One region of the Ensifer sp. LC384 genome, then DNA from elsewhere that is predicted to be linked to it. Evidence: riboswitches for the same ligand, from Rfam matches in the RefSeq annotation. Region 1 holds a riboswitch; each other region holds the start of a gene.
The links. A riboswitch is a leader RNA that binds a small molecule or an ion and turns the genes downstream of it on or off. The one in region 1 is predicted to bind cobalamin.

Region 1 (7,214 bases):
TGAAGAGCTTCAGCGCCATGGTCTGATCCGTCAGGTTCTCCGAATGCTCGAAGGGCATGTAGAAGAACGCCCGCCACTCCGGCCGGACCGCCATGTCGGCGCCGGCGCCGACGGCGAGCTTGGCCTCCCTCAACGCCAGACCGTCGGTCGCAAAGGCGAGCGGCGTGGCGCGATACATGTTGCGCGGCAGTTGATCGAGAAGCACGATCGCGGCCAGCCGGTTCTCCGGCGTCGCCCGCCAGACGTCGCCGATCTCCCTCGCAAGCGCGAGGTGCGACGACTGGAAGCGCTGGAAGCAATGTTCATCGAGCTCGCGCGTCGGCTTGAACCAATGGTCGAGCGACAGTTCCTCGAACCAGAATTTCAGCACTTCATCCGGGGTACAGGCCTCAGCTTGATAGGTCATTCGCTCCTCATGTCGCGCTGCGGGTCGATCGGCTCTACAGCGCCGCGCGTCAAACATGGCGCGCAAAGGACGCTGTAACGCTTTAAACTTGCTGCATAATTTTATCCCTAAATCGGATCCGATTTAAGGAATTATGCAGTAGAGATAGGCGGCAATCGCACCGTGTCCATGCCGATGGCTTACGCGCGCCGCTTCAGAATGGCAATAAAGGCGATGCCGCCGACAAGCCCGGTCACGACGCCGATCGGCATGTCCTCGGGCGCCATGACGACGCGGGCGAAGAGATCGGCCGAGATCAGCACCAGCGCACCGACGAAGGCGGAAAGCGGAATGACCCGGACATTGTCGCTGCCGGCAAACAGCCGCACGAAATGCGGCACCATCAGGCCGACAAAGCCGATCGCGCCGGAAAACGCGACCATGACCCCGGTCAGAAGCGCGGTGACGACGAAGAGCAGAAGGCGAAACCGGCGAACGGGAATGCCGAGCGTCGTTGCCGTCTCGTCGCCCATGGCAAGCGCATTGATCTCGCGCGCCCTCAGCACGAGATAGCTAAGGCAGGCCGTCAGCACGACGGCGGGATAGATGAGGTGCGGCCATTGCGCAAGGCCGAGCCCGCCGAGCATCCAGAAGATCACCGTGTGCACCGCCCTCGGGTCCCCGAGGAAAATCATCAGGTTGCCGATCGACGTCAAGGTGAAGGCGACGGCGACGCCGGAAAGCACCAGCCTGTCTGCATTGGTGCCGAGAACGCGCGTGACGAGCGCCACAAGCGCGGTCGCGACCAGCGCGCCGGCAAAGGCAAACAGCGGCACCGTGGCAGGGCCGAGGATGAGGCCGGTGTGCAGGAGCGCGATGATCGCGCCGAGCGCGCCGCCGGAGGAAACACCGAGCAGGTGCGGGTCGGCAAGCGGATTGCGGGTGACCGCCTGCAGCACGGCGCCGGTCAGTGCCAGCCCCGCCCCGACAAGCCCGGCAAGCACGACCCGCGGCAGACGCACGTCCCAGACGATGCTTTCGCGGCCGGCCGACCAGACGACGTCAACGCTGCCGGGCGAAAGTTTTGAAGCGATGATCGACCAGACGGTCGAGACCGGGATCGGCGCCGACCCCAATGAGACTGCGGCAGTGATCGTCAGGCACAACAACAGCAGCGCCGCGAGAAAGGCGGTGGTGATCTTCACAGTCCGTCCATGGTGAGTTTTCGATGAGAATAGGAGAAGCGCGCCGGTCGGCGCGCGTCCGGCTGGTCGCTCAGCTTACATCGCCTGCCCGTGAAAGGCCTCGGCAAGCCGCGCAATGGCGTCGATGTTGCGCGGCCCCGGCGTCGCCTCGACATAGTCGAGCACGACGAAGCGGTCGTTCTTGACGGCATCGATGTTCCTAAAGGCGGGATTGCTCTTCATGAAGGCGATCTTCTGCTCGGCGGTCACCTCGCCATAGTTGACGATCACCACCACCTCGGGGTTCTTGTCGATCACCGGCTCCCAGGAAATCTCGGTCCAGCTTTTCTCCACGTCGTCCATGACGTTGACGCCGCCAGCCGCCTCGATCATCGCCGTCGGGATGCCGAAACGGCCCGATGTAAACGGCTTCTCCTCACCGGAATCATAGACGAAGACGCGCGTCGGACGCTCGATGACACCAATGCCGGTGACGATCCTGTCGAGATCGGCGCGATAGCCGTCGACAAGCGCCTGGGCCCGATCCTCGACACCGAAGATGCGGCCGAGATTGAGGAGATCGACGAACATGTCGTCCATCGTCGGCTTGCCCTTGGCCATGACGTGGATGCAGGATTCGGTCAGCTCATAGACGTTGATCTTGAAGGGTTCGAGCGTTTCCGGCGTCACCTCGCCGCCGACCTTCATGCCGTAGTTCCAGCCGGCAAAGTAGAAATCGGCGTCGGCATTGAGCAGCACCTCCTTGGTCGGGTATTTCTCCGAAAGCTCCGGCAGGGCCTTGACGCCTTCGCGCAGCTTTTCGTCCAGCGTCTTCCAGCCGGAAACGCCGGTATAGCCGACCATGCGATCCTGCAGCTTCAGGGCCAGCATCATTTCGGTGAGATTGACGTCGTTGGAGACGGCCCGCTTGGGGGCGGCATCGAAGGTCACCTCGCGGTTGCAGCTCTTGACGGTGACGGGAAAGGCAAGCGCCGGCGTCGCGGCAAGCGTCAGGAGCAGAAGGGCGGAGCTGGCGAATAAGGTCTTCATGATGACATCGATCCCTGTCGAGCGAGTGAAAAGGAAAAGCGCGCGCCGCTGGTAACGGCGTTGCTGTGGGCAGTGGCAGTAACGCCGAAGGCGGCGGAAAGCGCCTGCGGGTTGAGCACGTCTTCGGGCGGGCCGAAGGCCGTCATGCGGCCCTCCGTCAGGATCGCCACGTCGGTGGCAAATTCGGCGGCCAGGTTGATGTCGTGCAGCGTGGTGACGATCGTCAGCTGCAGCGTCTGCAACAGGTCGAGAATTTCGAGCTGGTGGCGGATGTCGAGATGGTTGGTCGGCTCGTCCAGGATGATGATGCGCGGCTGCTGGGCGAGCGCCCGGGCGATCAGCACCCGCTGCTTCTCGCCGCCCGAAAGCGTGGAGAATTGCCGTCCGGCAAGGTGGGTGAGATCGAGATGCTCGAGCGCATGTGCCACCGTCTCGCGATCCTTCGCTGTCCAACCGCTCATGCCTTCACGCCGGGGAATGCGCCCCATCATCACCACGTCGCGCACGCTGAAGGGAAAATCGCTCGGCATCTCCTGCAGCACGACGGCAATGATCTTGGCCGCCTCGCGCGCCGTCATCGCCCAGATGTCGACGCCATCGACCTCGATCGTGCCCGCTATCGGCTGGGCCGAGCGATAGAGGCAGCGCAGCAGCGACGTCTTGCCGGCACCGTTCGGGCCGAGGATGGCAAGGCGGCTGCCGGGCGCAATGGCAAAGTCGACCTCGCGGACCAGCCGCAGCTCCGGGCGCGGGCCCCAATCCAAGGCGCGGACCCGAAGGCCGGCCCCTGTCGCGGCGCAGCTCATCGGTTCATCCCTCTCCGCGCCATCATTGGAAATGCCCGCCGATGTCTTCGGAGACCAGCAGCGCTGCCGGAATGCGCGCCAGCGTCTTGCCGTTGAGCCCGCGCGGCCGCTCGGCCGCCCGCGTCATGCCGTCGCCTCGCCCGGCATAGGTCGTGGCGAAGGAAACGAGATCGTCGATATCCTCCTCGGGCGCGATATCGCCGAAAAGGTAGGTCGCCTTTCCCGTTGCCTGGAAGGCGATGGTGCAAGGCCTTGTGCAGGCGGCCATGCAGACCGTTCCAGCGATGGAAAAATCCTGGTCGAGCGGCTCGCCGAGCGCCGCAATGCTGCGGTTCAGCCGCTGGATCAGATCCGCGCCCGGCCGGCAGGGGCCGCCGGTGAAACGGCAATCGGTGCAGACCGTTATCTTGTGCTGTCGGGATGCCGGATTGGCCATATCTCTTCTCCGCCGGATTGGTCCGGAGAGAATGTGGCAAAGCGGTCTGATGACGGATGGCCGTCGCGCAAAAACCAGTTCTTTTCCATCGGAACACCCCGTCCGTTGTGGTTGATCGGTTCGATGGCAGGTCTCCTGGCTCGCGGGTCGCCGCGCATCCACGTCTTCCCGGCTGATCGCCAGTGACATGGTGTGAATGCGCTTTCCGCTCACAGTTGCGGGGGCAGCCACGGTTTCGGCCCCATTCGGGTCGTCCGTTCCGTGTTCCCTTTTCAGCCGCTTCCGCATTGTCGCGGTCGCAGCACCATCAAAGCCTTCGTCGCACACTTCGGCGGAGGTGACAACCGCCGGAACGGATCGGCCAAGGCATATCAACATGCGGCATATCTTCATGTGCATTTAGTTATGTAATATCATAACATAACGCAAGCCGAAAATGAGCTTGCCGAGCACCGACCTTTAGGAGCCCATCATAGTGCACCGAAGAACCACGGAAGCCTGCGGCCGGTTTCCAATGACCGCAAGCGACAGCCCGTAACGTCATCCGTTACTGTTACGTACTTGAAGACAAGCACAATCAGTGATGTGCTTTCAAAATAAGTGATTGCGTCCTTCAGTAAGGCAATCCACGCCGGCATTGTCTCCATTTCGCTCGTCGACGACAGCAGTTCTCGCGCGACGCAGTATCCAACCTGTCCGTGTAAATCCCGGATGCGAGTAGTGGTAACCAAGCTTTCTGAAAGGGATGACGGTGAACCCAATAGATTTTTTCGTTGAGACGCTTCGAAACTATCCTCCCGTGGCCGTCTTTCTTGCCCTCGGCATTGGTTTCCTGATCGGTCCGATCAAGGTCGCCGGGTTCAACCTTGGAAATGTCACCGCCACGCTTCTGGCGGGTGTCGTCATCGGGCAATTGGGGATCCAGGTTTCCGGCGACCTGAAGTCGACGCTGTTCCTTCTGTTCCTGTTTGCCGTCGGCTACGGCGTCGGCCCCCAATTCGTTCGCGGCCTGAGCACGGACGGCCCCAAGCAGATCCTCTTCGCCCTATCGGTATTGGTGCTGTGCCTGATCGTCCCGTATCTGTGCGCGCTCATCGCCGGGCTGCCGCTCGGCTATGGCGCCGGCATGTATGCAGGCTCTCAGACGATTTCGGCGGCCATCGGCGTTGCCAGCGATCAGATCAACGCGATGGGCTTAAGCGCCGAACAAGCCAAGACCTACACCGATCAGATCCCGATTGCCTATGCGGTGACCTATATCTGGGGCACCATCGGCTCGGCGATCATCCTGGCGCAGCTCGGCCCCAAGCTTCTCGGCATCGATCTTCCTGCCGCCTGCAAGGAATATGAGGCGAAGCTCGGCGGCGGATCCGAGAGCGGCGAACCCGGGATCACGCGCGCCTACCACGATTTCAGCCTCAGGGCCTATCGCGTCGACGAGGCGAGCGGGCTCACCGGAACGCCGGTCAAGAACCTGCTTCCCGGCATCCGCGTCTTCGTCGAACGGTTGCGGCGCGGCGGCCAGATCATCGAAGCGGACGGCAACACCGTGCTGCAGCCCGGCGACGTTGTCGCCTTTTCCGGCAGACGCGCCCTGCTCGTCGAGAACCTGGATACCAAGCTGCTTGAGGTCGAGGACAAGGAACTGCTGAACGCCGAAGCCGAGGTCGTGGACGTCTACGTGACCAGCAAGGCGCTCGCCGGCAGGACGCTCGCCGACGTCAGCACCGAAGATTGGGCGCGCGGCGTCTATGCCCGCAAGATCATGCGCTCGCTGGTCGAGATCCCGGTCCTGCCCGGCACGACCGTCGAACGCGGCGATATCGTCACCCTCGGCGGCGCCAGGAGACACGTCGAAGCCGCGATCAAGGCACTCGGCTTTGCCGATCGCCCGGTCGAAACGACCGACATTGCCTTCCTCGGCTGGGGGCTTTTCATCGGCGCCATGATCGGCGCCCTGACGCTGACGATCGGCGGCATACCGATCGGCATGTCCACCTCGGGCGGCGCGCTTCTCGCCGGCCTTGTGCTCGGATGGCTTCGCACCACCTACCCTGCCTTCGGCCGAATCCCGTCTCCGGCGCTCTGGCTGTTGAACACTCTGGGCTTGAACATCTTCATTGCCGTCGTGGGCATCGGCGCCGGCCCGGGCTTTGTCGCGGGACTGCAGGAGGTCGGCATTTCCCTGCTCCTGTGGGGCATCGTGTCGACGTCCGTGCCGATGATCGCTTCGGTCCTAATCGGCCACTACGTCTTCCGCTTTCATCCCGCGATCCTGTTTGGCGCCTGCGCCGGAGTGCGCACGACAACGGCGGCACTGGGCATGATTCAGGAAGCGGCCAAGAGCAAGGTTCCGGCGCTGGGATACGGCATGCCCTATGCCATCGGCAATACACTTTTGACCATTTTCGGTCTCGTCATCGTCATCCTGCTGGCACCCTCCGGCGGGCCGTAAACTAAGAGCATCGTTCCGAGAAACAGGGAACATCCTTTATTGGGAGTGTGGTTCATGTTGGACAGAAAATTCTACGACAGTATCTCCGATCTCAGCCCGTTCGAGATCAAGGACGAACTGATCAAGCTCGCCAAGGTGAGCGCTCAAAAATCCACCAAGGCATTCCTGAACGCCGGCCGCGGCAATCCGAACTGGACGGCGACGCGGGCGCGCGAAGCCTTCTTCCTGCTCGGCCAGTTCGCGCTGACCGAGGCGAAACGGGCCTATTACGACCCCAAGGCGGGCGTGGCAGGCATGCCGCCGCAGGACGGTGCCCATGCGCGGTTCCAGAAGTGGATCAAGAAGCAGCTTCAGACCGTCGCCGATACGGACGAGGAGGACGAGGGTGTTCCCGCCGCAAAGACCCTGTCCGACGTGGTCGCCTTTGCCATCAAGACGTTCAGATTTGAACCGGACGCCTTCGTGCACGAACTGACCGACTCGATCATCGGCGACAACTATCCCGTTCCGGACCGGGCGCTGCATCACAACGAAATCATCACGCATGAGTATCTCATGTGGGCGATGTGCGCCGGTCACCGGCCGGCCGTGAAGTTCGACCTCTATCCGGTCGAGGGCGGCACCGCGGCCATGTGCTACATCTTCAAGGCCTTGAAGAACGCGCGCATCCTGAACGCCGGCGACACGATCGCGCTCGGCACGCCCATCTTCACGCCCTATCTCGAGATGCCGCAGCTTGAGGATTATACCCTCAAGACCATCAATGTGAGCGCCGAGCAGGAAGACCGGTTCCAACTCACCGACGAAGATGTCAAGGCACTCGAAAACCCCGAAGTCAAGGCGCTGTTCCTGGTCAATCCCGGCAACCCGTCCGCCGTCGCGCTCGATCCCGATTCGA
Region 2 (7,214 bases), on a different contig from region 1:
GGTTGTGCTGCTGATCGTCGTGCTCCTGATGGTCGCCGCGATGCTTCGGGTCGTCGATATCCGAAAGGAACTCTGAGATGAACCATGAGCGGCGCACCCTGGATTTCTACCTGCTCGCGGGCTTCTTCGCCCTGTTCGTGCTGTTTCTCTACGGGCCCTTGTCGGCGGTGCTGATCCTGTCCTTTCAGGGGCCGAATGGCGGTCTCACATTTCCGTTGAACGAACTTTCGCTGCACTGGTTCTACAACCTCTTCGAGAAACAGGCGGTCGGCGACTTCGGCGCGTCCTTCCGCCGCTCATTCACGCTGGGACTGATGGTGATGGTGGTCAATGTCGTCGTGGCGCTGCTTGCCGGCCTTGCCTTTCGCCACCGCTTCAAGGGGGCGACGGCCCTCTTCTACCTGACCGTTGCCAGCCTGGTCGTGCCCTCGATCATCATCTCGCTCGGGATCGGTGTCGTCTTCCAGCAGTTTGGCCTGAAGCCCGCCTGGTATTCCTCCGGCTTCGGTGCACATCTTACCTGGACCCTACCCTTTGGCGTCTTGATCATGTTTGCCGTCTTCAACCGCTTTTCGCCGGCTTATGAAGAGGCGGCACGCGACCTCGGCGCCACACCGTGGCAGACGTTCCGGCACGTGGTGCTTCCGATGATTGCCCCGAGCCTCATCGGCGTCGGCCTCTTCGGCTTCACGCTCTCCTATGACGAGTTCGCGCGCACGCTGATGACGTCGGGCAGTTACAACACCCTGCCGCTTGAGATCTACGGGATGACCACCAACGTGACGACACCGGTGCTTTATGCGCTTGGCACGGTCACGACGCTCTTCTCCTTTACCATCATCCTCGTCGCGCTTGCCGTCATTCTGACGCTTCGTCGGCGGCAGGCAAAAGTGAGCTAGGTTCGATGCGCATTCTGGTCGTCAATCCGAACACCACCCAATCCATGACCGAGAAGGCGGCGGCCGCAGCCCGTGCCGTTGCGGGCCTGAGCACGGAGATCATCGCGAGGACGTCCAAGTCCGGACCGGCTTCGATCGAAGGCCACTATGACGGCGCGATCGCGCTTCCGGGCCTGCTCACCGAAATCCGGGACGGCGAAGCGGCAGGCGCCAACGCCGCCGTCATCGCATGTTTCGACGATACTGGTCTGGAAGCAGCCCGCGCGCTCGCCCGCATCCCCGTGGTCGGGCTCTGCGAATCCGCTGTGGCGACGGCCGCCATGCTTGCCCAGCGTTTCACCGTCGTGACCACACTCGAGCGGTCGCGTGTGCTTATCGAGAACCTAGTCATACGCTATGGGATGGGCGCCCGGACAAAGGTTCGCGCTGCGGACATCGCGGTGCTGCAGCTTGAGGACAAGGCTTCGCCCGCGTTGGCGAAGCTGCGATGCGAAATCGAGCTGGCGCTCGTTGAGGACGGCGCCGAGGCGATCGTGCTTGGCTGCGCCGGGATGGCCGATCTCGCGCGCGCACTTCAAGCCGAATACGGCGTTCCGGTCATCGATGGCGTATCGGCAGCCGTCAAGCAGGCCGAGGCGTTGGTGTCGCAAGGACTGACGACCAGCAAGCGCGGCTCCTATGCTCCGCCGCTCAGCAAATCCTATTCAGGTCTTGTGAGCGCGCTCGCACCGATGTCGGCTTGAGACCGTACCGAGGGAAGCTCTCCGGCCACGGCGGCCAGCAGCGCATTCGACGCAGCGGCCTCGGCAATGATCCAGTCGCGAAACGCCTGGATCTTCTTCTGTCGCCGATGGCTTTGCGGATAGACCAGCCAATAGGCACGGCCATCCCTGACCACATGGTTGAACGGCCGGACGAGTTTTCCGCTGCGGAGCTCCTCGATCAGAAAGGTCGAGACCGCCATGGCAATGCCATGGTCGTGCAATGTCGTCGCCACATCCATCGCCTGGACGTCGAAGATCAGTTCGGTGCCGTTGCTTGCCGGCGGCTCCACGCCGGTTTCGGTCATCCAGCGCCGCCACCAGCTGGCGTTGCCGAAGCGCCTCACCCTGAGAACGTCGGAGGGATCCTTCAGCTGATGCTTTTCCAGGAACGTCGGCGTGCAGACGGGCATGTATTCGATCGGGAAAAGAGGAAACACGTCATTGCCCGACCAGTCACCGTTGCCGCTGCGCACCACGAGATCGATCGCATCGCGCTTGAAGTCGATCAGCTCCGTGGACATGTGCACGCGAATGCTGATGTTTGGATGGGCTGTCTGAAACGAGGCGAGCCTGGAACCAAGCCAACTTGAGACGACGGTCGGAAGCACCGAGATGTGCAGGTGATGTTCGGTCTTGTCGGCAATCTCGGAGAAGGCCGTACCCAACAGGTCGAGCGCCTCGGTCACCTTCGGCGCAAGCTGCCGTCCGGCAGCCGTCAACCGCACTTCCCGCGGCAGACGGACAAAGAGCGGCGTGCCGGTGCGATCCTCCAGCAGGCGGATCTGGTAGCTGACGGCGGCTTGCGTCATGCCGAGCTCCTGCGCCGCGCGGGTGAAACTCAGGTGCCTGGCTGCGGCCTCAAAGGCGCGCACCGCACTCATGGGGGGAATCTTGCTCATGCGCTGAGATAAGCATTCTTTATGGCAGCATGCGAGAAATCGCTTTGCGCGAAACCATCAAAATCTTCAATTTTCTCGCGAACAAATCACCGCAGAAATGAAGGGGTTAGCAATGCTTAGCGCACTGCGATTGATCATCCGCCATGTCCTGAGCGCGGCCAGGAATGCTGCCGACGCCACGACAACCATCGATGCATTCAGCGAGTTCCAGCTGAGAGATATCGGTCTCACGCGCGACAATGAGGGTATCCGGGCACGTGCCGGCGACATTGCCGTTCCCTGGCAGCGCGCACCGGGTTCTGATCCGGGCAGCGCGTCCTCGTCTCGCGGACCAGATCACGACGTCGCGCCGCATCCCGCCGCCTCAAGCCTCGCAGGCTTACGGGAGAAGCAAAATACAGACATAAGCACTTCCTTGTGCGATTGATCTTGCCGCTTTTGCGGCGGCACTGTCGAAGACGATTATGCCTGCAACCTATTTCGGCCCAATCGGCGACAACATACCGACGGCGCGGCCGGCCGCCTGGCTGCATGTCGATCTGGTGCGGGCGCCGTCGTTTACTCGCCGTTATCCACACCCGAGAAAATATTGTCCACGCTGACGGACTGCTGCGGCATCGAACCTATTGACGCGATTTTCACAACATATACTATATCTAGTGTTCGAGGTTCTTCCGATTCGCAAGGATTGGGAGCGAAGATGGGAATACGGTGCGTCGTAGCGATCTCGCTTGGCTAAGCCGTGGCTGCCCCCGCAACTGTAAACGGCGAGCGACTGTCCAGCATTCGGCCACTGAAGCATGAAGCTTCGGGAAGGCCAGGACAGAAGCACCGACCCGTGAGCCAGGAGACCTGCCTCGATCGATAAACGTCCACGGGCGGGGTGTCCGGAGGGGTCAGAGGTGTAATTGAGGCAGGATGAACCCTGCCTGATTGTCTCGACGTCTCCCCGGAAGCGCCGTCTTCAACTTCGGGGTGACGTCATGTCCGCGTCATCGAATTCCTGTCATTCGCCAATGAAGAGGCGCGGGAACCCGCGCATCTGACAAAGAACTGCGCTGCTCGTTTCGATCCGAGCAGGCCGCAATCATGCCAGCCCCAGCATTTCGCCGGATCGCTTCTGCGTATCCGCATGCCTTTTCATGCCCAGCTCCAGCCGACCAAACGAGGAAGAAATGAACGTCACCGTCTACAGCAAGCCCGCCTGCGTCCAGTGCACCGCAACCTATCGCGCGCTTGACCGTCAGGGCGTCAACTACGAGGTGATCGACATCTCGATCGATGAGGACGCGCTCGAGACGGTCAAGGGCCTTGGCTACATGCAGCTTCCCGTCGTCGTCGCCGGTCCGGACCATTGGGCCGGCTTCCGCCCCGACAAGATCAGCACGCTTTCCTAAAGCGAGGCGCGTCGCGATGGGGCTGATCGTCTATTTTTCCAGCCGTTCGGAAAACACCCATCGCTTCGTCGGCAAGCTTGGCCTGCGTGCCAGACGCATTCCCGTCAGCACGGCCAATGCGCCGCTCGACGTCAGGGAATCCTATGTGCTCGTCGTGCCGACCTATTGCGGCGACGACGGCAGGGGGGCCGTGCCCAAACAGGTGATCCGCTTCCTCAACGATGCGGACAATCGCTCCCACATCCGCGGCGTGATTGCCGCGGGCAACTGCAATTTCGGCGCGACCTACGGGATCGCCGGCGACGTGATCGCGGCCAAGTGCCAGGTGCCCTATCTCTACCGGTTCGAACTCTTGGGCACCGATGAGGACGTCGCCAATGTCAAAAACGGGATGGAACGATTTTGGACGTCTCAACACTCGAACGCCCCTTGAAGGCGACGGAAGCGGCGCTCGATTACCACGCGCTGAACGCGATGCTGAACCTCTACGACGAGGACGGCAGGATACAGCTCGACAAGGACCGGCTGGCGGCAAAGCAGTACTTCCTGCAGCACGTCAACCAGAACACCGTGTTCTTCCATAACCTGCGCGAAAAACTCGACTACCTCGTGGTCGAAGGCTACTACGAGCAGGAGGTTCTCGATCAGTATTCGTTCAACTTCGTGCGCGACCTGTTCGATCACGCCTATGCCAGGAAGTTCCGTTTCCCGACCTTCCTCGGCGCCTTCAAATATTACACCAGCTACACGCTGAAGACCTTCGACGGAAAGCGCTATCTCGAGCGCTACGAAGACCGCATCTGCATGGTGGCGCTGACGCTGGCGCGTGGCGACGAGGCCTTAGCGCGCGACATGGTCGACGAGATCATTTCCGGCCGCTTCCAGCCGGCGACCCCGACCTTCCTCAATGCCGGCAAGAAGCAGCGCGGCGAGCTCGTCTCCTGCTTTCTGCTGAGGGTCGAGGACAACATGGAGTCGATCGCGCGCGGCATCAATTCGGCGCTGCAGCTGTCGAAGCGCGGCGGCGGCGTGGCGCTGTCGCTCACCAACATCCGCGAGGCGGGTGCGCCGATCAAGCAGATCGAGAACCAGTCGTCGGGCATCATTCCAGTGATGAAGCTGCTGGAGGATAGTTTCTCCTATGCCAACCAGCTCGGCGCCCGCCAGGGAGCGGGTGCCGTCTACCTCAACGCCCACCACCCCGACATCATGCGCTTCCTCGACACCAAGCGGGAGAATGCCGACGAAAAGATCCGCATCAAGACGCTGTCGCTCGGCGTCGTCGTTCCCGATATCACCTTCGAACTCGCCAGGAACAACGGGGATATGTACCTGTTCTCGCCCTATGACGTGGAGCGCGTCTATGGCGTTGCCTTCACCGACATCTCGGTCACCGAAAAATACCGGGAAATGGTCGCCGACAGCCGCATCCGCAAGAGGAAGATCAGGGCACGCGAGTTCTTCCAGGTGCTGGCCGAGATCCAGTTCGAGTCGGGCTATCCCTACATCATGTTCGAAGACACGGTGAACCGCGCCAACCCGATCGCCGGCCGCATCACCATGAGCAACCTGTGCTCGGAAATCCTGCAGGTCAGCGAAGCCAGCACCTACAACGACGACCTGTCCTACAAGCACATAGGCAAGGACATTTCCTGCAACCTCGGCTCGCTGAACATCGCCGCGGCGATGGACAGCGCCGATTTCGGCAAGACGATCGAGACCTCGATCCGCGCGCTGACGGCGGTGTCCGACATGAGCCACATCGCCGCGGTCCCCTCTATCGAGAAGGGCAATGACGACAGCCACGCGATCGGCCTCGGCCAGATGAACCTGCATGGCTATCTCGCCCGGGAACGTATCTTCTACGGCTCGGAAGAAGGCATCGATTTCACCAATATCTACTTCTACACTGTGACCTACCACGCGCTGCGCGCTTCGAACCGCATCGCGATCGAACGCGGCGAGAGCTTCAAGGGCTTTGAAAACTCGAAATATGCTTCTGGCGAATATTTCGACAAGTACACCGAACAGGAATGGAAGCCGGCAACCGAGCGGGTGCGCGAACTGTTTGAAACCGCCGGTGTCCACATTCCGACGCAGGAGGACTGGCTGGAACTCAAGCAGGCCGTGACGACCTCGGGCCTCTATAATCAGAACCTTCAGGCCGTGCCGCCGACCGGCTCGATCTCCTACATCAACCACTCGACATCCTCGATCCATCCGATCGTCTCGAAGATCGAGATCCGCAAGGAAGGCAAGATCGGCCGCGTCTATTACCCGGCCCCTTATCTCACCAACGACAACCTCGAATATTACCAGGACGCCTACGAGATCGGCCCTGACAAGATCATCGACACCTATGCCGCCGCGACCCAGCACGTCGACCAGGGCCTGTCGCTGACCCTGTTCTTCCGCAATACGGCCACGACCCGCGACATCAACCGCGCGCAGATCAACGCGTGGAAAAAGGGCATCAAGACCATCTACTACGTCCGCCTCCGCCAGATGGCGCTCTCCGGCACCGAGGTGCAGGGCTGCGTCTCGTGCACGCTCTGACATCCGGGAAAACGATAATGAACGTTCAACTCAAGGCGAAAGCCGCCAAACGCCCGGGCCTGGTCCGTGCCATCAACTGGAACCGGATCGAAGACGACAAGGATCTCGAGGTCTGGAACCGCCTCACCGGCAATTTCTGGCTGCCGGAGAAAGTGCCGCTCTCCAACGACATTCCGTCCTGGGAGACCCTCAAGGCGGAAGAGCAGAAGCTGACGATCCGTGTGTTCACCGGTTTGACGCTGCTCGACACCATCCAGAACGCCGTTGGCGCGGTGAAGCTGATGGACGATGCGTCAACGCCGCATGAGGAAGCGGTGCTTTCCAACATTTCCTTCATGGAGGCCGTGCACGCGCGCTCCTATTCCTCGATCTTCTCGACATTGTGCCTGACGCCGGATGTCGACGACGCCTATCGCTGGTCGGAAGAAAACGAATTCCTGCAGCGCAAATCGGCATTGATCCTGGACCAGTACGCCTCGGCGGATCCGCTCAAGAAGAAAGTCGCAAGCGTTTTCCTGGAGAGCTTCCTGTTCTATTCCGGTTTCTATCTGCCGATGTACTGGTCGAGCCGCGCCAAGCTGACCAACACCGCTGACATGATCCGCCTCATCATCCGCGACGAAGCGGTGCATGGCTACTACATCGGCTACAAGTTCCAACGGGGTCTTGAGAAACTGAGTGACGCTCAGAAGCAGGAGA
Region 3 (7,214 bases), on a different contig from region 1:
GATCTCGGATCAGCACCGTCCGTTCCTCCCATCGGACGGAGCTGTTAACGCAATGCGAGGCTTGTCGTTGCACCGGCGGCGACAAGCCTTATGATAGGGCGGAAACAGGAATTGCCGGCGGCGACCGATCCCGCACAACAAGGGTGGCGCCCGTGCGGTTGCAGGAAGAGACGTTCGCCTTGTTCCGGAACATCAAAACCCTTGCGGCGGCGAGCCTGCCGTTGCTTCTGGTTCTGGCCGATCAGGCGCTGGCCTCCAGCGTATGCGACCGCCTGAACACCCGGCTTGCCGAATTCCCCGCCGCCATCGCGACAACGGCCGACACGCGCGACTATGCGAGCGCGATTTCCAGGCAGAACATCGAGTTGCGCCGGGCGCGCAACGACCGCCGACGCGCCGGCTGCGGCACGGGCAGCGTCGTCGTCTTCAACGGCGGCGACCCGAATATCTGCGCCGACATCAACAGCCTGATCGCCGAGATGGAAGACAATCTGCGCATCCTCAAGTCAGAGCGCCAGCAGCTCATGTCAGGCGATGGCGACGATACGCGACGACGCATCCTGGCCGCGCTCGAAATCAACGGTTGTTACGGCGATCGCGAGGAGTTCGCCAGCGCCGACCCGGATGAGCCGGAAACGCATCGCAACATCCTGCGCGATCTGCCGCCGGACGAATCCTACGGCCCGATGCTACGGGACCACGAAGCAGGCACCTACCCGCCGGAAAGCGGCGTCTATTCCGGCACGCTTCGCACCATGTGCGTACGCACCTGTGACGGCGCCTTCTTCCCGATCTCGTCCGAGGCGAGCCCGGCGGATTTCGCCCGCGACGAGCAGGCCTGCCGCGCCCGTTGCCCGGACGCGGAAACTGAACTCTTCTTCCACGAGCTTGCAACCGAAGAGAGCGACCAGATGGTCTCCGCCTCGACGGGGCGCCCCTATACGGAACTGCCGAACGCTTTCGCCTATCGCACGCGTGGCGTCGGCAAGCCCGGAGTTTGCAGCTGCCGAATTCCAAAGACGGCGGCCACAACGCCCAAGGCTGGCGGCGGCAATACCGGCAGCAGCGAATCGTCGATCATGGTCATCGAAGGCAAGAAGGAAGCGGCAGCCGCTGCCGCCAAAGCGGCTACGGAAGAGCGCCCCTACGATCCCGCCAAGAGCAAGGTGCGGATCATCGGCCCGACGTTCCTTCCCCAGGAGGAAACGTCGATCGATCTACGCCATCCGAAGGGTCCGGGCTACCAGCCGGTCCAGAACAACTGATCAGCGTGCCGGACTCCGCACCGCGTCGCGTTCCCCAACCTTCCTCGAATACCAGTTCCTCCAGCGGCAGCCGCTGGCGCCAACCCTTCACCGCAAGTTCAGGCTCCTGGTAGAGGTGGTCGACGAAGCCAAGGCAAAGCCAGGCGACAATCTCGATGTGATCGGGAATGCCGAGTATCGCCTTGATCTCACTTTCGTGAAAGATGCTGACCCAGCCGACGCCGACGCCTTCGGCGCGCGCGGCGAGCCACAGATTTTGCACGGCACAGACGGTGGAATAAACATCCATCTGCGGATTGTGGGTGCGCCCAAGAACGACCGCCCCGCCGCGCGTGCGGTCGCAGGTGACGCAGATGCTGAGCGGTGCCTTGCGGATCCCCTCCAGTTTCAGCGAGCGGTATTTCGCTTGGCGATCACCGTCAAACATCAGTGCAGCTTCATCGTTGGCGCGCGAAAAGGCCTGCCATACTCGCTCGCGGGTCTCTGCCCGGCGCACGACGACAAAATTCCATGGCTGCATGAAACCCACCGACGGCGCGCGGTGCGCGGCATTCAGCAGGCGCATCACCACATCGTCGGGCAAAGGCTCGGCCAAGAACTGGTCCCGGACATCCCGGCGCGTCTCGATCGCCCTATAGACGGCTTCACGCTCGTCGGGTGAAAAGGCCTCGGCGGCTGCAAGGCCGCCATTCGCGTCAGTCCGCATCGTTCGATCCCCAACAATGCACAACCTTCCGCCGTCCGCGCGGATATCGGTCCATCTTGCCAGGCCGGTCTTCTGACTTCGGATCAACCGGCCGCCTCACCTTCCCAGATCACATGAGGATCCAGTGGCAAGACCTTGAGTAAGCTCAAAATCCCTAGAGGCAGCCGTCCCCGTCACAGCGTTGGGCACGTTCCGGAGTGACACCGGATTCCCGATTCTCCCGCATCGCGGGCACCTGACGGTGCCATATGGACACAGGCGGAATGGAAAGACAAGCAAACCCGAGATGGCGGCCCCGGCAGTCCCAAGGTCAATCGGCAGCGACCGATGTTTGCGACCCGCCGCCCGTGCCGCTCGCTGTCAGAGCGGCGCGACCGGATGCGGCGAGCCGTCATAGCCGCCCCAGACCGACTGATCGAAGCAGATGACCGAACCCGTCATCAGTCCGGATTCATCCGACGACAGATAAGCACAGGCACGCGCGACCTCTTTTGGGTCGACGAGGCGGCCGAAGGGCTGGCTGGCGGCGGCCTTTTCGAGCCAGTCGGCAGCCGCCCCGTGAAACTCGCGCTGGATGCGGTCTTCGCCCTCGGAAGCCATCCAGCCGATATTGAGGCCGTTGACGCGAATGCGGTTGCGCAGCAGCGCATAGGCGGTGTTCTTGGTCAGAGTCTCCAGGGCGCCCTTCGACGAGCAATAGGCGGCGATGAACGGCTGCCCGGCCATCGCCGACATCGAACCGATGTTGACGATCGTTCCCTGCGTGCCCTCGCGGCGCATAACCTTGACCGCCTCCTGCATCAGGAAGAAGGGCGCACGGACATTGATGGCGAACATTCGGTCGAACAGCTCGGGGCTGGTGTCGAGAATGGTACCGCGATCGGTAATCGCCGCCGCGTTGACCAGGGCATCGACACGCCCGAATGTCGCGTCGCAGGCACTGACGACCTTGCGGGCATCCTCGACCTTTTCTAGGTCGGCCTCGACGTAATGCACCTGCGCGCCGGTTGCCTTGCGGATCTGCTCGGCCTTCGCTTCGCCCTTGGCCGCGTTGCGTCCGCAGATGACGACGCCTCGCGCGCCACGTTCCGCAAACAGGCTGGCGATCGTTGCGCCCAGCCCCTGCGTACCACCGGTGACGATGGCGATCTTGCCGTCGAGACGGCCATATTGCTCGGTCATGAAAGTCCTCCCAGGAGTGAATGTCTCATCGAAACGGGAAAACGGCCCCCGCCGCAGAGCGCCGGGGACCTGAGATATCTATGCCTGTCCTTCAGCTCAGTTTGCGCTGTGCCTGCTCGTCAAGCGCGCTTCGGAAATCCGCATCGCTCCACTTGCCCGCAAGCGCCTCATGCATCAGTTGCGCCTGGGTTTTCGGCGCCAGGCCGCCCAGCGGCGGATCGCGATCGAGATTGGTCGGGAAGGAATAGCCCTCGGCACAGGACGCAATCGCATTGGCCGCCTCACTGGCCGAAAGCGTGCCCGATGCCATCAGGGCCGCAAGCGCCGGGTAGAGCGCCGCGCTCATCTTGACGCGATCGACAGTCTCCATCGCCCGCCCGAAGGCCGACGACACCTGAAGCAGGTTGGCAACGCGCTTGATATCGGTCGAACGGTTGCTGCCGGCCGCATGGAACAGCGCCGGGTTGAAAAAGACGACATCGCCCTTTTCCAGCGGCAACTGCACGTGATGCTCATCGAAATAGGCACGGAACTCCGGGCGCTTCAGCGCGAGATAGCCGGGCACATAGGTCTGGCTATAGGGAAGGAAAAGCGTCGGGCCGCTCTCAAGCGGCATGTCGCAATGGGCAACCGCCCCTTGTAACGTCAGCACCGGCGATAGCCGGTGCACATGCGCCGGATACTGCTCGATGACATCAGAGGTCTGGAAGCCCAGATGGTAGTCGCGATGGGCCGACTGCGATGCGCCGCCTGGATTGACGCGATTGACCTGTGCCGTCATCTGATAGTTCGGACCAAGCCAGGCTTCGCTGACGAGCGCTATAATGGCGTTGGCGTAATATGCGGCGAAGCTCTCAGGGCTTTTCAGGCAGTGCTTTTCGAGCGAGTTCCAGATGCGGTCGTTGGCACCGGGCTTGGCGAAGTGATCGCCGCCGCCGCTGTTGGTGCGGTGTTGCTCATCGATAATGGCGCCGAAAATACCGCTGGCGGCATCGATGACCGTCGTGTCTGCGTAAGCGCGCTTGAACACCGCGACGCCGGGCCCGGTCGCAAGCGCCTCGCAGATCTCGGCCAAGGCGGCGCGGCGTCCCTCGGCCGTGGCGCAGGCAGCAACCAGCCTGGCGCTGTCATAGATCAGCACATTCTTCTCGCAGGCGAGCGCGTGCGGATAGTCCGCAAGGTTTGTCCGGCGCTCCACTTCGGCCCGGAACGCTTCGATGTCGCAGGCATCCTCACTCAGCCACACGCGGCCGAGGCGCTGGCGCGCATTGTTGTCGGTCTTCATCCCGCTCCTCCTCAGAAACTTTCGATGTCCCGACTATAGGCGCCGCAAAATCGTGATATAGAGCAGAAATCCATCAAAAAACCATCAGGAGGGATCGTCGTTGGCTCATCCGTTTCTGGTCAAGGACATCGCCTTTCAAGCGGGGCTCAGCACCGCGACCGTCGATCGCGTCTTGAATGGTCGTCCTGGCGTACGCCGGCAGACCGAAGCGCGGGTGCGAGCCGCCATCCGAGAGTTGGAGAAGCAGCAATCCGGATTGGACGTTCAGGGCCAGAAGCGCGCGATCGACATCGTGATGGAGGCGCCGGAACGCTTCACCGAGGCGGTTAGGCAGGCATTCGAAGCCGAGGCGCCGACCTTCATGCCGACAACCTTCCGTTGCCGTTTCCACTTCGCCGAAACCATGCGCCCGTACGACATCGCGCAACTGCTCGATCGCATCCGTCTGCGCGGCACCGACGGCGTCGTGCTGAAGGCACCTGATGTGCCCGAAATCGTCGGCGCTGTCGCCCGCCTGGAGCAGGCGGGAATTGCGGTCATCACGCTTGTCACCGATCTGCCGAACTCGGCACGCACCGCCTATGCCGGCGCCGACAACCGCGCGGCCGGCGAGACGGCTGCCTATCTCCTCGGCGAACGTTTCGCCGAAAGCGCCGCGACCGTACTGGTGACGATTTCAAGCAGCCGCTTCCGTGGCGAGGAGGAACGCGAGATCGGTTTTCGCCGGGTGCTGCGCGAACATTATCCGGCGATCCGCATCGTCGAGATCAGCGAAGGCTACGGCAAGGACGCCGAGACGGGTGTGCTCGCCGCCAAGGCGCTTGCAGAGCACGCCGACATCAACGCCGCCTATTCGATCGGCGGTGGCAACCGCGCCGTGCTGGCCGCCTTCGAGCGCCTCGGCCGCGATTGCGCCGTGTTCATCGCCCATGATCTCGACCAGGACAATCTGGCGCTGCTGCGCCAACGCCGGATCCATTTCGTCCTGCATCATGATCTGCGCAGCGACGCCCGCATGACCTTCCGTGCGATTCTCGCCCGACGAAGCGGCGCCGGCCAAAAGCTCAGCGGCAGCCAGCTCTCCGCCGTCGAGGTGATCACGCCCTACAATGTGCCCGTTGCCTGAGCCGAGTGGCTGAAAAGACAGGCCCGCGACCAAGCGGGGCTTGTTCCTCATTCAGGCAAAAGCACGATCTTTCCGGAAAAACGCCGGCCTTCGAGCCGGGCATGGGCCGCCGCCCAGTCCGACAGCGCGAAGGTCTCGATGCGCGGCCGCTCGATCACGCCGATGGAACGACGTCGGACTGACACCCTCAACTGGCCTCACGCCTGGCCGTCTCTTGGTGCGACCAAATCTTGTCCTCTGGCAAAAGGTCATCAGCCGTCTGGACACGATTGCGTCCTCGTCGCTTGGCGAGATAGAGCGCCTCGTCGGCAGCTGCCAACAGCGCGCGGGCCGTGCGGCCATGCCTAGGCGCAAAGGCCATGCCGACACTGCCGCCGACGCGCAGCATCTGCCCCTCGAACTCGATCGGCGTCCGCGCATCGACGATGAGACCGGCAGCAAGTTCGGATGCATCTGCTTCCTTGGCGGCTGACCGTAGAATGACGGCGAACTCGTCGCCGCCCAGACGGGCGACTGTGCCCCGTGTGCCGACTCTGAGGCGGTATCGTTCGGCGATTGTCATCAAGACAGCATCGCCCGCCGCATGTCCTTGCCGGTCGTTGACGGCCTTGAACTCGTCGAGGTCGGCGTAGATCAGCGCGAACGGCCGGTTCTTGACGTCAAGGAGAGCCGCAGCGAGCGCATCGTCAAAACCACTGCGATTGAGGAGCCCGGTGAGGCGATCGTGTTTCGCCATGTGGCGGTTTCGCGCCTCGCTCTGCTGAAGGGCGGCAAAGACCGTCGAGAACCGGAGAGCTACGAAGGCCATCAGCAAAGCCGCCACGATCGCGATAACGATGACGCTCGGCAGGATCTCCGCACGCACGAAGCCGCCAGGGGATTTGGGCGTCCAGGCTATGACAAGGCAGGAGGCGTCCGCGCAACGGCCTGCGGAGACATGCACGCTGTCGGCCGGCCGCTGCGATAGCGGCACGAAGGTCAGGCTGGTCACGCCGAGCCTTGTCTCGATTTCCCGTATCAACTTCGCCGTCAGCGGACGAACCGAGAGCATGAACACAGGCTCGCGACGCGCGGCAGGAACCTGCAGCGTTTCGGGGATCACCGCCTGAACCACGGCGATGCTCATCTGACCCTGAATTTCACGCAGATCGACGGCATGGATACCGGGCACGACCGGCGCCACCGATTGCCGGTCGGGCCTGGTGATGTCGAGCATATAGCTTCCGCCGTTGTTTCTCAGCGCATTGTCGTAACGGCGCCGGGCCTCGTCGAGCAGATCGTCGACCTCGCGTAGCGGGGCTCCGGCCACCCCTGTCGGCACGAGCAATCCGTCCCTCAGAGCGGTCGAGACATGTCCGTCAGCATCGCTGAAGATCAGCCAGGAGAAGCCGTAATCCTCCCACAGCCAGCCGGCCAACTGTTCTGCGACGAAGGTATCGCCTATCCGCCCGGATGCCAGTTCGGCATAGGTGTCGTTCCAGAAAGAAATCTGCGCCTGGAATTGCACGGCGGCTTCCATCTGGTGCCGCAATTCGTTCGCCACCAGCCGACGCTCTGCCGAAAGGCCGAAGCGGTCGGCCTCGACGACGGAGCGGTTGAGAACGAAGATGAGGCTGGCGATCGTCAGGATCGCGACCAAGGTGCAGGCCG
Region 4 (7,214 bases), on a different contig from region 1:
TACAGACGCGGCGTGGGCTCACCATGACGTTCGACCTCTACCTCAACCAGACGCTTGAGGAGAGCGAGGGCGAGGACAATGCCGGCGTTCGGCTGGCGCTTTATTTCAAGCGCAAGGCACCGGAAATCACCACGCCCTACGACCTGCTCGCCGACAACGCGCTGATGCAGGTCATTCGAACCGCCTATAGCATGCCCGAGGGCTTGGCGAGCGCCAAGATCGAGATGCAGGCCGCCTACATCGAACGCCTGATGGACATCAAGGACCTACAGGATCCGCAGGAGCTCGAAAAGCTGCTGAAGCGCTTCACCGCGCTTTACGACGTCGAGAACAACACCGACGTCAATCCGGGGCTTGCCATCCTGACGGGCGGCAGCGGCGGCGGCATCAGCGCCGACGCATTGTTTTCGCTGGCACAACTCAGAGCCGGCGGCCGGTAAACAGCGCCGTCAGTCCGCCCGCAGCACCTTATCGGGGTTCATGATGCCCGCCGGGTCGAAGGCGTGCTTGATGCGGCGCATCAGCTCGATCTCGATCTCTGGGCGGACCTCGGCGAGTTCGTCGCGCTTCAACTGCCCGATACCGTGTTCGGCCGAGATCGAGCCGTTGTATTTCAGCACGATGCCGTGAACGATGGCGTTCATTTCCCGCCAGCGATCGAGAAAGGCCTGTTTGTCGGCGTCGACGGGCTGCGAGATGTTGTAGTGAATGTTGCCGTCGCCCATATGGCCGAACGAGCAGATGCGCGCGCCCGGCATCGCCCGCATGACGGCAGTATCGGCCTCTTTCATGAAGGCCGGAATGCTCGAAACGGGAACGGAAACGTCATGCTTGATCGAGCCGCCTTCCGGCTTCTGCGCCGGCGACATGCTTTCGCGCATGTGCCACAGGGCCTTGCGCTGTTCTTCGCTGGTCGCAATCACCGCATTTTCGACAAGACCGGCGACGATGCCCTGCTCCAGCAGTTCATGCACCATGCGTTCGGCGCTTTCGGCGGAGTCGGAGGTGGAAATGTCGATGAGCACATACCACGGGTGAACGGTTTCCATCGGATCGCGCACATCAGGAATGTGCTTCGTCGTGAACTCGACACCAAGCCGCGGCATCAGTTCGAAACCGGTGAGCGCGGTCCCGCAGAGGCTTGACGCCTTGTCGAAGAGAGCCAGCGCATGCTCGACGCTGCCGACGCCGGCAAAGGCTACCTGATGGCCAAGGGGCTTCGGAAACATCTTGAGCACCGCGCCGGTGATCACGCCAAGCGTGCCTTCGGCACCGATAAACAGATCGCGCAGGTCGTAGCCCGTATTGTCTTTCTTCAGCCGCCGCAGCCCGTCCCAGACTTCGCCAGTCGGTAGCACCACCTCAAGGCCCAGGCAAAGCTGGCGCATGTTGCCATAGGCAAGCACTGCCGTGCCGCCGGCATTGGTCGATAGGTTGCCGCCGATGCGGGCCGAGCCTTCCGACCCCAGCGAAAGCGGAAACAGCCTGTCGTTGTCGTCGGCCGCCTTTTGAATGTCGGCGAGGATGCAGCCGGCATCGGCAACGATGACATTGCCGACGGGGTCGAGATCGCGAATCCGGTTCAGCCTTTGCAGCGACAGGACGATATCGGCCTTGCCTTCGCGCGGGATCTGACCCGCCACATGGCCGGTGTTGCCGCCCTGCGGAACGATTGCCGTTCGGGTCGCGGTTGCAAGCTTCATGATGCGCGACACTTCCTCGACGGAACCGGGGCGAAGCACCATGGGGGTGGTGCCCTTATAGAGCCCGCGGGATTCGATGAGATAGGGCGCAAGGTCTCCCGGGTTCGTCAGCGCATTGGCGCTGCCGACGATGTCGATGAAGGAGGCGATCAGTTCGGGAGAGGGGAGCGTCGTCGTCATGGCCCTGCCTTCGCAAATGCGCCCGCCGGCGCTTCAGTGTCGGTCGATCAGTCTCTGGGGGCGGCCGCACGCTGCAGCCGGTCGAGGATCGCCTCGCCCAACCCTTCGGAAGGGATCGGGCCGAAGGCGATGGTTGCGGCACCGCTGGCGTCCGCCCTCTTCATATAGTCGAAAAGATTGGCAGCCGCCTCGCGCAGGCTGCCTGCCGGGCTGAGGTCCAGCACGATCGCGGCGTGTTCTTCGCCCGGCAGCGCTGCATTGCCGAAGCGGATCAGGGCTTCTCCCGGGCGCACGTCGCCGGCCGCAAGCCGTACCGCCGCACCCGGCGCGTAATGCGAGGCGAGCATGCCAGGCGCCTCGATCGTCGCTCCGGCGCTCTCGGGCCTCGAGACGGCAAGGCCCGTCAATTTTTCGATTTCGCAGACGTCGAGACCGCCCGGACGCAGCAGATGCAGCGCCCCGTCCTCAACCTTGATGATCGTCGATTCAAGGCCGATCTCCGCCGAGCCGGCGTCGAGAATGAGCTTGAGGCGTGGGCCGAGATCGGCGTCAACATGGGCAGCACTGGTCGGGCTGATCTTGCCCGAGGTATTGGCACTGGGGGCCGCGAGCGGGCGGCCGAAACGGGCGATCACCCGACGGGAGAAACCGTCCGGCATGCGGATGCCGAGCGTGTCGAGGCCGGCCGAGGCGAGCGCATGCACGGAGCTTGCAGCGCGCTGGGGCAGGATCAATGTCAGCGGTCCAGGCCAGAAGGCTTCGGCCAGGCGCCGGGACAATGGGTCGAATGTCACATGGGCTTCGGCCATCGCAATATCGGACACGTGCGATATCAGCGGGTTGAAGCGCGGACGCCCTTTCATTTCATAGATGCGGCTGATCGCATCCGGATTGGTGGCATCCGCTGCCAGGCCGTAGACCGTCTCGGTGGGGATAGCGACGGGCTGGCCTTCGGCAAGCACGGTGCAGGCACGCTCGATCGCCCGTTCCGGCTCGGTCCGTGTATCGATGATTTCGGCCATGTCGCTTCCGTTTCCCTTTCCGAGGCTTCCTTAAAGGAGCCACGTCGAAAACAGAACGATTTTCTTCAAGGGATGCGGGTCGGCTGTTCAAAGACTGCGGATGATGCGCCTCAGTGCCTCGTCGCGTGCGCCAAGCATCAGGACATTCTTGAGCGCAACCTTCGGGTCGTCGGTGCGAAAGATCAACCCGTTGTCGCGGACGCTGCGATTGATGGTCATCTGACCCTCCTGCGCATCGGGTTCAATGGCGACGGCGAAATACATCCGGGAATAGCCGGTCTGGATGCGTTCGAAGAAGTGTTTTTCGTCGCCGAGGTCGCAGAAGAAGTTGGCAAAATAGAACGACCAGGTGACGTCCTTGGATTGGGCGAGATGCGTCCTGGCCGCCGTCACGTGGCAATATCCCAGATGCGGCCGGCCGGCGAGCGTGCGGTGGAAGATCATCTTCGGAAACTGGATCGAGGTATGGAAGCCGTTGATCCGCTTGTGCGTCGTTTCGCCAGCGGTCGTCAGCTTGTGGCCGGTGCGCTCGGCAACCTCGTCATAGCTCAGATAACGCCGTTCGCGCTGCGACCATTGGCGTCGATCGATCCGGCCGGTGCGCAGGAATTCCGTATGGGCCGCCACTTTCGGAGCGATCGTGGGCAGCTTCTCGGCTGCGGCGTCGTAGTATTTGAGCTTTGCCATGAACTTCAATGCGCTGTTTGCCGGTTCGGCCGGTTTCTCCGTCAGGCGACGCTAATGCATTATGGTTAATGGAAGATTTCACGCACGTGCGGGGATCCGCCTCAGCGAAACGAGAAGGCATGTCGCAAACTGGCGAAGGTCACGCGCTTTCACGCAAGCCTTGCCGGAAAAAGCGACAATTGCCCAATCCTTGATCTATCCCATTGTTTACAATGAAAAATGATCAAGCATGAGGCGTTTCGGACACTCGATGGGCGGTGTCGTCTTTCTGGAATCGGATGTCGTTAATCGGCAGTTGCGACGGCGGGCTCCGCGATTAGATATCCCTACTCAAGGTGCCGCCTTTTAGGGAGGGCGGAGAATTGGGAAGCCGGTCAAATCCCGGCGCTGCCCCCGCAACGGTGGTGGAGCGAAAGCCTCGGCACAAAGCCACTGGACGGTATCGTCCGGGAAGGCGCCGGGCTGGTCCTTGCGGACGGCTCCTGAGCCCGGAAACCAGCCTTGACGCGAATAGACCGTAACGGGTTGCGGCGGGCAGCCGGATCGGAGCCGTGATCGCACAGGCAATGCGCCTGCGCGGGTTCCAGTCCTGCCTCTCCGAAACAAGGCGAACGAGGACAGGACATGGACATCAAGGGCGATATGCTCCGCAAGCTGAAGGGTCGACGCGACGGCTACAGCCTCGACCGGGCCTTCTACATAGACCCCGACTACTACAGGCAGGATCTCGAAAGCATCTGGTACAAGGACTGGCTGTTCATCGGCCATGACTGCGAGATCCCACGCGCCGGCAACTATTTCACCGTCCAGGTCGGCGACTATCCCGTCGTTATCGTCCGTGACCGGCAGGGTACGATCCGCGCTTTGCACAACTCCTGCCGCCATCGCGGCTCTCGCGTCTGCTCGCAGCACAAGGGCTCCTCGGCCAAGCTCGTCTGTCCCTATCACCAGTGGACCTACGAGCTTGATGGTACGCTGCTCTTCGCCCGTCAGATGGGTGAGGATTTCGACAAGGCCGCCCACGGCCTGAAGCCGATCCACTGCGAGACGGTCGGCGGCTACATCTTCATCAATCTGTCCGAACAGCCGATGGATTTCGCCCCGTTCCGCGACATGGTCGCGCCCTATCTCGCCCCGCATCGTCTCGGCGAAACCAAGGTCGCCTTCGAAAGCACGATCATCGAGAAGGGCAACTGGAAGCTCGTCTGGGAAAACAACCGCGAGTGCTACCATTGCGCCGCAAATCATCCCGAACTCTGCCGCACCTATCCTGAAGCGCCGACGGCGACCGGTGTGCAGGGCGCCAAGGATGATCCGGTCATTGCCGCGCACTGGGCGAAGTGCGAAGCGGCCGGTCTGCCGAGCGAGTTCCGCATGTCGGATACCGGCCAGTTCCGCTCGGCGCGCATGCCCTTGATCGATGATGCCGAGAGCTACACCCTGTCCGGTGCCCGCGCCGTGCGGCGGCAGCTGTCTGCAGACGTCAGCCAGAAGCATATCGGCACGCTCCTGCTCTTCCATTATCCGTCGACCTGGAACCATGTGCTGGCCGACCATGCCATTACCTTCCGCGTCCTGCCGCTCGGGCCCGAGCTGACGCAGGTGACGACGAAGTGGCTGGTCAACAAGGACGCCGTCGAAGGTGTCGACTACAATCTCGAGGAACTGACGCATGTCTGGACCGAGACCAACGACCAGGACCGGCAGATCGTCGAGGAGAACGCCTTCGGCATCCGTTCTCCGGCCTACCAGCCCGGCCCCTATTCGCCCGATCACGAAGGCGGCGTGATGCAGTTCGTCGAGTGGTACTGCAAGTTCATGGAACAGCGCCTGCAGGGCGCCGCTGCACCGCTCTTCCGGGTCGCCTGACATGCAGATGGCATCCTCGTTTCATCACTTCGATGAGCTTCATGTCTGGATCGACAGGCAGCATATGCTCGAATGCACATCGGCGGTCGTCGAGACCGCCGATGTGATGACCTTTACCTTCCGGCCCGAGAAGCCGGCCTGGTTCCGCTATCTGCCCGGGCAGTTCGTCACGCTCGAACTACCGGTCGCTGGCGACGATCCGGTGATGCGGACCTACACCCTGTCGTCGACGCCCTCCCGGCCGCTGTCGATCGCTGTCACCGTCAAGGCACAGGCTGACAGCATCGGCACGCGCTGGATGTTTGATCATCTGAAGCCCGGCATGCGGCTGAAAGCCTTCGGCCCGCTCGGCGATTTCAGCTTCGTGCGGCATCCCGGCGAAAAATATCTCTTCATATCGGCGGGTTCCGGCGTCACGCCGATGATGTCGATGACGCGGTGGATGGCGGACTGCATTCCCGAGACCGACGTCACCTTCATTTCCTGCGCCCGACGGCCGGACGATCTTCTGTTTCGCTCGGAGCTCGAAGTGCTGGCGCGCCAGATGTCCGGCCTGAACCTCGGATTTGTGGTCGAGGGGCATGAGGCCCGGCACGGATGGCACGGGCTGCGCGGTCGCATCGACGGCGCCAAGCTGCCGCTGCTTGCGCCCGATTTCATGGAGCGTACGGTTTTCTGCTGCGGTCCGGAACCGTTCATGCGCGGCGTGCGCGAGCTCTTGAAGGCGGCCGGCTTCGACATGAGCCGCTACCACGAGGAAAGCTTCCAGCCGGCCGCAGCACCGGCAGCCGAGGAGATCGCAGTCAGGGCAGGGGCGGCAGCCGACGCCGACGCGCAAGGTGCCAAGGTGGTCTTCACCATGAGCGGCAAGGAGATCGAGGCCAGGCCCGGCCAGACCATCCTGCAGGCGGCGCGGGCCAATGGCGTCAGGATCGGTGCGGCCTGCGAAGGCGGCATCTGCGGAACCTGCCGGGTGATGAAGGTCGCCGGCGAGGTCGAGATGAACCACAATGGCGGCATTCTCGACGACGAAATCGACGAGGGCTACATCCTTGCCTGCTGCTCCCGGCCGCTCGGAGACGTGCAGATCGAAGCCTGACAGTGGTGACGGTCGCGGGGGGCGTATTCCCCGCGGCCGGCCCATCAGCGGCTGGCCGCCAGCCGCACCGCGCGGTCGTGTCGGCCGAAATCGATCGATCCGGTCGCCATCATGTCGACGCCTTCACCGGCTGCGCTCACAGCTTGGGCACGGCTGACGAGCAAGGGTTGGCTTTCGATTGTAGCCGCTGCCTCGGCAGCGCTGGATGTGCCGGCCCCCTCATCGGCCATGGCTACGAAAATCAACGGCATTGGCTTTTCGGGCAGCAACGTCCCACCGGCCCAGATCGATCGCAACGCGGTCCTGTTCATCGCCGCGACATTGACGTCGATGTCGTCGAGCGTGCCGGGCACGCGGTAGGGACAGCGGCGTTTGCCGCAATTGATCCCCGACGAGAACTGCCACAGCGCATAGCTGTTCCAGTTGCCCATCGGGAAAACCTGACGGATATCCGGCTTGTAGCGGGCATACCAGAGCGGAAGCCGCGACAGCAGGCGATGCTTGGAGCGGTTTGCCGCGATGTACTTCGCCGTGACGTGGTTGGTGTAAAGCATCGGGTAGCGGCCGGTGCGGGTCTTGATGTGTCCGGCAAAGATCGCTGCATCTTCGAGCGACATGTATTTTTCGCGATCGATACCCTCGAGGTCGAGCACC

Region 2: another riboswitch for cobalamin. It lies ahead of nrdH (glutaredoxin-like protein NrdH); the one in region 1 lies ahead of BC363_RS11655 (DUF1636 domain-containing protein).
Region 3: another riboswitch for cobalamin. It lies ahead of bluB (5,6-dimethylbenzimidazole synthase); the one in region 1 lies ahead of BC363_RS11655 (DUF1636 domain-containing protein).
Region 4: another riboswitch for cobalamin. It lies ahead of BC363_RS29535 (aromatic ring-hydroxylating dioxygenase subunit alpha); the one in region 1 lies ahead of BC363_RS11655 (DUF1636 domain-containing protein).

The regions. Positions count from the first base shown of each region.
Region 1 covers NZ_MBST01000011.1:98,239-105,452, forward strand. Annotated here, with positions in the region: gene BC363_RS11635 (DUF924 family protein) at 1-406, opposite strand, end outside; gene BC363_RS11640 (iron ABC transporter permease) at 586-1,590, opposite strand; gene BC363_RS11645 (ABC transporter substrate-binding protein) at 1,666-2,619, opposite strand; gene BC363_RS11650 (ABC transporter ATP-binding protein) at 2,616-3,425, opposite strand; gene BC363_RS11655 (DUF1636 domain-containing protein) at 3,448-3,861, opposite strand; cobalamin riboswitch at 3,969-4,185, opposite strand; gene aspT (aspartate-alanine antiporter) at 4,607-6,316, shown strand; gene BC363_RS11665 (bifunctional aspartate transaminase/aspartate 4-decarboxylase) at 6,371-7,214, shown strand, end outside.
Region 2 covers NZ_MBST01000002.1:180,919-188,132, reverse strand. Annotated here, with positions in the region: partial or broken gene BC363_RS04070 (ABC transporter permease) at 1-76, shown strand, start outside; gene BC363_RS04065 (ABC transporter permease) at 78-899, shown strand; gene BC363_RS04060 (aspartate/glutamate racemase family protein) at 905-1,642, shown strand; gene BC363_RS04055 (LysR substrate-binding domain-containing protein) at 1,600-2,544, opposite strand; cobalamin riboswitch at 3,212-3,437, shown strand; gene nrdH (glutaredoxin-like protein NrdH) at 3,738-3,959, shown strand; gene nrdI (class Ib ribonucleoside-diphosphate reductase assembly flavoprotein NrdI) at 3,976-4,392, shown strand; gene nrdE (class 1b ribonucleoside-diphosphate reductase subunit alpha) at 4,362-6,515, shown strand; gene nrdF (class 1b ribonucleoside-diphosphate reductase subunit beta) at 6,533-7,214, shown strand, end outside.
Region 3 covers NZ_MBST01000045.1:120,866-128,079, reverse strand. Annotated here, with positions in the region: gene BC363_RS25870 (acyl-homoserine-lactone synthase) at 1-2, shown strand, start outside; gene BC363_RS25865 (DUF2865 domain-containing protein) at 180-1,265, shown strand; gene bluB (5,6-dimethylbenzimidazole synthase) at 1,174-1,971, opposite strand; cobalamin riboswitch at 2,016-2,225, opposite strand; gene BC363_RS25855 (SDR family oxidoreductase) at 2,332-3,153, opposite strand; gene BC363_RS25850 (phytanoyl-CoA dioxygenase family protein) at 3,245-4,438, opposite strand; gene BC363_RS25845 (LacI family DNA-binding transcriptional regulator) at 4,539-5,564, shown strand; gene BC363_RS35625 (hypothetical protein) at 5,612-5,755, opposite strand; gene BC363_RS25840 (diguanylate cyclase) at 5,752-7,214, opposite strand, start outside.
Region 4 covers NZ_MBST01000067.1:59,864-67,077, reverse strand. Annotated here, with positions in the region: gene BC363_RS29555 (DUF1217 domain-containing protein) at 1-440, shown strand, start outside; gene BC363_RS29550 (FAD-binding oxidoreductase) at 450-1,883, opposite strand; gene BC363_RS29545 (L-threonylcarbamoyladenylate synthase) at 1,931-2,905, opposite strand; gene BC363_RS29540 (DUF6656 family protein) at 2,993-3,592, opposite strand; cobalamin riboswitch at 3,909-4,111, shown strand; gene BC363_RS29535 (aromatic ring-hydroxylating dioxygenase subunit alpha) at 4,217-5,461, shown strand; gene BC363_RS29530 (hybrid-cluster NAD(P)-dependent oxidoreductase) at 5,463-6,560, shown strand; gene BC363_RS29525 (GH25 family lysozyme) at 6,605-7,214, opposite strand, start outside.